Regions from separate parts of the Micromonospora sp. NPDC005203 genome, predicted to be linked through region 2. Evidence: riboswitches for the same ligand, from Rfam matches in the RefSeq annotation. Region 2 holds a riboswitch; the other holds the start of a gene.
The links. Region 2 has a riboswitch for S-adenosylmethionine ahead of thrC (threonine synthase). Riboswitches for the same ligand answer to the same signal wherever they lie in the genome.
Positions count from the first base shown of each region.

Region 1: linked by a shared signal. The riboswitch ahead of ACFYPM_RS13535 (ABC transporter substrate-binding protein) and the one ahead of thrC (threonine synthase) in region 2 are both predicted to bind S-adenosylmethionine.

Region 1 covers NZ_JBIAKV010000004.1:400,119-404,079, reverse strand. The annotation lists gene ACFYPM_RS13545 (amino acid ABC transporter ATP-binding protein) at 1-301, opposite strand, end outside; gene ACFYPM_RS13540 (amino acid ABC transporter permease) at 301-1,077, opposite strand; gene ACFYPM_RS13535 (ABC transporter substrate-binding protein) at 1,117-2,031, opposite strand; SAM riboswitch class IV at 2,327-2,438, opposite strand; gene ACFYPM_RS13530 (amino acid transporter) at 2,525-3,961, opposite strand, start outside.
Region 2 covers NZ_JBIAKV010000002.1:276,856-280,816, reverse strand. The annotation lists gene thrC (threonine synthase) at 212-1,498, opposite strand; SAM riboswitch class I at 1,509-1,644, opposite strand; gene ACFYPM_RS06500 (DMT family transporter) at 1,819-2,787, opposite strand; gene ACFYPM_RS06495 (ArsR/SmtB family transcription factor) at 2,879-3,184, shown strand; gene ACFYPM_RS06490 (DoxX family protein) at 3,292-3,747, opposite strand.

The DNA.
Region 1 (3,961 bases), on a different contig from region 2:
CGCTCATGTGCGGGAAGAGGTTGAACTGCTGGAAGACCATGCCCACCCGCTGCCGCAGCGCGTCCGGGTCGTCGCCCAGCACGCTGCGCCCGTCCAGCAGCACGTCGCCGTGGTCCGGCTCGATCAGTCGGTTGATGGTGCGCAGCAGCGTCGACTTGCCCGACCCGGACGGGCCGATCACGCAGGCCGTCGCGCCGCGCGGCACCGTGAGGTCGACGCCGCGCAGCACCCGGTTCGGTCCGAAGGCAAGGTGCACGTCGCGTACGTCGAGGCTGACCGAGGTGGTCGTCTCGGTGGTCATCACCGGTGTCCTTCCGTCGCGGCGTACGCCGAAGCGGTGTCGTCGTCGTCCTCGTCTGTCGGTGTGGTCGCCGGCCGGCCGTTGCGCAGCCGCCGGTCGATCCAGTTGACGACGTGCGTCAGTGGGACGGTCAACACCAGGTAGCAGAGCCCGGCCAGCAGCAGCGCCGACTCGTTGCCGGTGGTGGCGGCGTAGTCCTGTCCGATCCGGAACAGCTCCCGTTGACTGGCCACCAGGCCGAGGAAGTAGACCAGGCTGGAGTCCTTGATCAGGGCGATGAGCTGATTCACCCAGGCCGGCAGCACCCGCCGGATGCCCTGCGGGATGATCACCAGCCGCATCGCGTCGGTCCAGGAGAAGCCGAGGGCGCGGGCGCCCTCCAGTTGGGCGGCCTCCACCGACTGGATGCCGGACCGGAAGATCTCCCCGATGTACGCGGCCGCGATCAGCGACAGCGCCAGGATGCCCAACGGGTAGGGGTCCGGTCCCCAGACCTGCATGCCCAGCGGCGCCAGCCCGACGCCGATCAGCAGGATCGTCGCCGCGGCCGGAAGTCCTCGGAACACGTCGGTGTAGACCCGCGCCGGCCAGCGCAGCCAACGGCTGCGCGAGATGCCGGCGACGGCCAACAGCAGGCCCAGCACCGAGCCGAGCAGGGCGGCGGAGACCGCCAGGATCAGCGTGTTGGGCAACCCGACGGTCAGCATCTCGGGCAGCGCCTCGCGCATCGCGTCGATGTCGAAGAAGGTCTCCCACAGCGTGCTCAACGGATCCATCGGTCGCCTCTCCTACCGCCCTGCTCGCTCGTCACCGGGTCAGGACGCGGCCGACGCGGACGCCGACGGCACGGCCGACGCGGACGCCGACGGCTTCGACGACGTGCCCGACGCGGTCGGTGCCGACACAGTGCCGCTGCCCGGCGTGAAGTCGGCCGGGATCGGCCGACCGGGGTAGTACTGCGCCTGCAACCGGCTCCAGGTGCCGTCCGCGACGACCTCGTCGAGGCCCTTGTTCAGCGCCTCGCGCAGTTTGTCGCTGCCCTTGGCCACGGCGTAGGCGGTCGGCGCCGGGCTGAGCTGCTTGGCCGCCACGGTGATCTTGCCGGTGCTGTCGGCGGCCGACTTCTCGCCGATTTCGGCCGGAGCGATCCACGCGTCGGCGGTGCCGGCCTTGAGCTGGTTGATCGCGCCGTTGTAGTCCGGCACCCGGACCGGGTCGAGCTGCTCACCGGTGGCGTAGTCGTCCTGCACGGTGCCCTGCACCACCACGACCCGCTTGCCGGCGAGCTGGTCGAAGCCGGTGATCGGCGAGCCGGCCGGCACGTCCAGGCCGAAGTAGCCGAAGTCGTAGCCGTTGCCGAAGTCGACGGTCTTCTTGCGCGCCTCGGTGATGGTGATCGAGGAACTGCCCACGTCGAACTTGTGGTTGTTGACCTGGGACAGCAGCGCGGAGAAGTCGGTGCCGACGAACTCGACAGTGAGGCCGAGCTTGCCGGCCACGGCGGTCAGCAGGTCGTTGTCGAAGCCGGTGAACCTGCCGTCCTTGAGGTACACGTTCGGCGGGGCGTCGGTCAGCGTGCCGGCCCGCAGCACGCCCGGCTGCGCCAGGCCGTACGGGTTGGCGGTGGCGTCGGACGAGGTGTCGTCGCCGCAGGCGGTGAGAGCGGTGGCAACCAGGATCGTGGCCGCGCCCAGGGCTGCGGCACGGGTCAGGGCAGGAAGGATTCGCACGGGTGTCTCCGAAAGGGGTCGTGTCTCGGCGGGCACGGACGTGTGCCGCCGACGGTGCGCCCGATGGGCGTACCGCTGGAAAGGCTTGGAAAAGACTGGAAGGCTCGGAAAAGAAAGGTGCGCTAGTGCCGGGGGCCGCGTTGACACGCGGCGCTGCACATTCGCATCATGTCCACGTGCCGCCGCCGGGTCAGTGCCGGCGTGGGCTGACCGGCGCGGAGTTGCGCGACATCGGTCGGTGGGGCGGTGCTGAGGGTGCGCATGGTTCTCCCGGGTCTGTGCTGACCTGGGTGCCAGGCCACGCTTGCACCGACGTCGTGCCGGTGCCTGGTCTTCACCCGGGGCACCCCACCGCGGAGGAGGGTTGCCGGCCAGCGAGCCGGGGCTTCGCGCTGGCACTCATGACCTGCAGCGAGGCTAGCAGCACGCACGGGTGGATCGTCCAGTCGTTATGACCACGCTCACCGTGCCCGGAGGATGCTCGGCCCGCAGGTCAGCCGGCGTGCACGTGCGGCCGGCGACACGGGTCGGGTTCCTGGCGGCGCAGGATCTCCCGGGTGACCGAGGCGATTGCGCCCTGTCCGAACACCAGGTAGCGCAGGAAGTTGCGGGCCGGGCCGCCCTCGCTCCACTCGAAGTAGATGTGCGGTCGCCGCCCGGTGCGGTCGCGGATCTCCAGCAGCAGGACGGCGAGCGCGTTGGGTACCGAGGAGCTGGTCAGGCTGAGCACCGCGAAGCTGTCGTCGGCCAGGCCGCCGCGTACCAGCAGCTCGGTCTGGAAGTCCGACGGGTCGGTGACGTGCACCTCGACGAAGATCACGTCGCTGTCGTCGGGGAAGTCGTTGTCCGCCATCGTCTGTTCCAACTTCGCGCGGTACTCGGCCTCGTCGTGCCGGTCGGGCTCGTGGGCGACGAGCCGGATCCGTCGTCCGGCCCGCTCGTCGATCATCCGGGTGGCGACCGGATCCAGCTCGATCCGGTCCACCCGCAGCTCGTAGGCCCGCGACACCCGGGACAGCACCGAGACCACGATGATCCCGCCGATGAAACAGGCCGCGATCTTGACGCCGTCGGGGCGTTCCACCACGTTCGCCAGGGTGGTGTAGACGAAGACCACCGCGATGACGCCGAACGCGAGGGTGCGACCGCGCTGACCCCGCCGGGCCGCCGCGAGCGTCACCGCGGTCGCCGCTGACGTGATCAACACCAGCACACCTGTGGCGTACGCGCCGCCCTGCGCGTCCACGCTGGCGTCGAAGACGACCGTGATCAGGAAGGCCACCGTGGTGAAGACCAGCACCAGCGGCCGGACGGCCCGCGCCCAGGCCGGTGCCATGCCGTAGCGGGGCAGGTAACGGGGGACGAGGTTGAGCAGTCCGGCCATCGCCGACGCCCCCGCGAACCAGAGGATCCCGATGGTGGACAGGTCGTAGACGGTGCCGAACACCTCCCCGAGGTGCTGGTGCGCCAGGTAGGCCAGCGCCCGGCCGTTCGCCGGCCCGCCCGGCCGGAAGTCCTCCGCCGGGATCAGGATGGTGGTCGTCACGCTGCTGGTGATCAGGAAGACGCTCATGATCACCGCGGCGGTGGTGAGCAGCCGACGGGCGCCCCTGATCCGGCCCAGCGGTCGAGCCTCGGAGTCCTGCGGGTCGCCCCGTACGCTCGGCATCACGGCCACCCCGGTCTCGAAGCCGGACAGGCCCAACGCCAGTTTCGGGAAGACCAGCAGCGACAGCCCGACCACCAGCCAGGGATCGCCGTGCCCGGTGGTCAGCGTGGTCGTCCAGTCCCCGACGGCGCTCGGGTGCGTCACCACCCGCCAGAGCGCGTCGATGACCACCACCGCGTTCAGCGCCAGATAGGCCGCCACCAGCACGACGGCGATGCCGATGGCCTCGGTGAATCCCTTGAGGAACACCGCGCCCAACAG
Region 2 (3,961 bases):
CCGCAGCGCGACCCACCGCTTGATGCACTCGGTTTCATTGAAGTCGGGGTGTCCGACAGCGGGGACACCCCGACTTCCAGAAACCCGAGTGGACCAAGGCCAGCCAAGGCCGACGATACCCACAAAGCGGGCAAAGCGACCGTGACGCGGAGGCAGGGCAGGGCAGGGCAGGACGGTCAGGGCAGGGCAAGGCAGGGCCAGGGCCAGACGGTCAGCCGAGGAGGCCGGCGTCGCGGGCGGCGCGCAGCGAGGGCTTGATGTGGTGGGTCGGTCCGACCTCGCCGGCCACCGCGTCGACGGTCTTCAGACCTTCACCGGTGTTGAACACGACGGTCTCCGCGGCCGGGTCGAGCCGACCGGATTCGACGAGCTTGCGGAGCACCGCCACGGTCACCCCGCCCGCGGTCTCGGCGAAGACGCCCGTGGTGCGGGCCAGATCGCGGATGCCGGCGCGGATCTCGTCGTCGTCGGCGTACTCCATCCAGCCGCCGGTGCGGCGGACCGCCTCCAGCGCGTAGACGCCGGCGGCCGGGTCGCCGATGTTGAGCGACTTGGCGATGCCGGTGGGCTTGACCGGGATGATCGTGTCGGTGTCCGCGTGCAGCGCGGTGGCGATCGGGTTGCAACCGGCGGACTGGGCGCCGAAGACCTTCCAGCCGCCGGCCGGCGCCTCGACCAGGCCGATCTCCACCAGCTCGGAGAACGCCTTGTCGATCTTGGTGAGCAGCTCGCCGCTGGCCATCGGGATGACCACCTGCGCCGGGATGCGCCAGCCGAGCTGCTCGGCCACCTCGTAGCCGAGGGTCTTGGAGCCCTCCGCGTAGTACGGCCGGACGTTCACGTTGACGAACGCGGTGTCCTCGAACTCGTCAGTCTCCACCAACTCGCCGCAGAGTCGGTTGACGTCGTCGTACGAGCCGTCGATGGCGACCAGCTCGCCGCCGTAGACGGCGGTGGTGATGACCTTGCCCTGCTCCAGGTCACTGGGGATGAAGACCACCGAGGGCGCCCCGGCGCGGGCGGCGTGCGCGGCCACCGAGTTGGCCAGGTTGCCGGTGGACGCGCAGGCGAACCGGGTGAAGCCGAGCGCCTTCGCGGCGGTGAGCGCCACCGAGACGACCCGGTCCTTGAACGAGTGGGTCGGGTTGGCGCTGTCGTCCTTGACCCACAGCGGCGCGGTGATGCCCAGTTCGGCGGCGAGGTGCGGGGCCGCCACCAGCGGGGTCAGCCCCGGGTCGAGGGTGACCCGGCTGGCCGGGTCCTGACCGGCGGGGAGCAGTGCCGCGTAGCGCCAGATGTTCTCCGGGCCGGCCTCGATCTGCTCGCGGGTGACGGTGGCCAGTGCGGTGGTGTCGTAGTCGACTTCGAGGGGGCCGAAACACTCGTAGCAGGCGTGCTGGGCGACGAGCGGGTAACGGGCCGAACAGGCGCGACAGACCAGGGCGCGGGCGGGGCTGGCGGAGGTGTCGATGCCGGAGGCGGCGAGCGTCGACGTCATGTCGAGGGTCCTCTCATCTTTCCCCACATCGCACGGTGCGGCGGGGACGGAATTGGCACCTGCCCCACGGGTCGCTCAGCGGTGAGCGCGCGGGGTGGTTGCCGGGGCGTCGTCGGGCCGTATCCCTCAGCCCCTCTGGATGAGGTATGCAGTTGTGCCGTCGAGTCTAGGCAACTATCTCCGTCGCCTCTACCGCGGATCCCACGCTGTGAGCCGAACAACTCAGCGAGTTACCGGCGGCGGCGCCCCCCGAGGTAGATCGCCACGGCACCGAGGGCGGCCAGCAGGGCTCGCTGGGCCTGAGGGCACCGGCGGGTGGGTCAGCGGGCGCTCACCGCGACCGGGTCGACCACGGCGATCTGGTCCGTGGTCGCGGTCGACCGCGGCGGCGACGAGGGCCGAATCCGAGGCCGGGTGGCGAGGTTGGCGGCGACCAGCGCACCGATCGTGATGGCAGCCCCGACCAGCTCGATGGGCTCCGGGCGGTAGCCGCGGGCGATCTGCACCGCGAAGGTGGTGACCGGAACCAGGTTCATGAACAGCGCCGCGTTGGCGGCACCGAGCCGCTGCACACCGGTGTTCCAGGCCAGCACCGCGATCACCGCGCCGACGACCACGGCGTACGCCAACTGTGGGGTGACCGCCGCGAGGTCGGCGGCGGCCGGCGCGTGCTGCCAGCCGACGGCGTCCGCGCCGATGCTCGTGACCAGCATGGCCGCCGTGCCGGCGAGCGCCGTCAGGGTGGTGAAGCGCAGTGGGGACCAGTCGCCGAACCGGCTGGCACCGTGTGTGTAGATGCCCCAGCCGAGGACCGCGCCGATCATCATCAGCCCACCGAGACCGAACTGGCCGAGCCCGGCCAGGCTCCCGCGGGTGATCACCAGGCCGACTCCGAGGAGCGCCACCAGGGAGAGGGCCAGCAGGAGCGGCTTCGGCCGTACGCCGTCGCGCGCCCAGCGGACCAACTGGGTGATCAACGGGGTGGTAGCCACGAACAGGGCGATCTGCTGCGGGGCGGCGTGTTCGAGCGCCAGGTTGGTGAGCACGTTGAAGCCGGCGAAGCCGACCACGCCGAGCAGCACGATCTCGCCGGTCCGACCGCCGTGCCGCAGTGCGCCGGAACCTTCGCGGAGCAGCAGGATCGCGACCAGGATGGCGCTGGCGAGCAGGTAGCGGGCGGTGGTGAGGTTGAGCGGGTCGACCCGGGTCAGCGCACTGGCCAGGACCGGGAACATCACGCCCCAACCGAGCACGGCGAGCAGCGGGTAGGCGGCGGCACGGGGTCGCATCGTCAGCTCCAATGTTCGAGTATCGTCGAACCAACGACGTCGACCATAGGACGTTGTTCGAAGGTTGTCGAACAAGGGTTACACTGGTCACATGGAGCCGCACGAACCCGACCTGACCGACGTACCGGTCACCAGCGTGCTGGCCGCACTCGCCGACGACGTGCGGCTACAGATCGTGCGGGCGCTTGTCGAGAATGGCGAGGCGGCCTGCGGGAGCTTCGACTTCGGCGTCTCCAAGGCGACCCGCAGCCACCACCTCAAGGTCCTGCGCGAGGCCGGCCTGACCCGCACCCGGGCCGCCGGCACCAGCCGCCTGGTCCGGCTCCGCCGCGACGAACTGGACCGCCTCTACCCCGGCCTCCTGGACGCGGTGCTCGGCGCACGCACCTCGGCCTGACGCTCCCGCGTCGTCGCCCCAACCCTCGCGTGGGGCGGGTGCGACTGACCGGGCGCGTCGCCGGGGCCGCCTCGTCGAGGCTCCGGCGACGCGCGGTACGGGTGCAGTCAGATGACCATCGAGCTGGGCTCGGTCGCCGGCACCACTGGCGCGGGCCGAACGTCGCGGCGACGGGCGAGCAGCGTGTCGAGCGCCCAGGAACCCGGGCCGAGGGCCGCGACCAGCAGGAACGACCAGCAGAAGAGCGCCGACAGCTCACCACCGTTGTGCAGCGGCAGCAGATCGTCCGGCTGGTGCACGACGAAGTAGGCGTATGCCATCGAGCCGGATGCGAGGAGTGCGGCGGGCCGGGTGAAGAGCCCAGCCAGCACCAGTACGCCGCACACCAGTTGAATCAGTGCGGCCCACCAGCCCGGCCAGGTGCCGAGGGGTATCGCCGTACCGGTCATCGGATTGCCGCCGAACAACCCGAAGACCGAGGTCAGGCCGTGCAACGTGAACAGCAGGCCGATCACGATGCGGAACAGGGACAGGGTCGGCCCGCCGAGCCGAGAAGCGTTCATCGGTACCTCCATCGAAGGGTGCGGATCTCTTCAATGTGAGGCATGAAAGTATCGAAGGTTACAAGTTCCTTGCTAGTGGGAAAGTCCCTGGTCGGAATGTACCGGTGTCCACAGTCCCACGTCGAGCGCCCGTAACGTCGCAGGCGCGAGGCCATGTCCCCTGAGCTGCGGATAGAACAAATTCGAGGACGCGCCAATCGCCGTGGGCACGCTC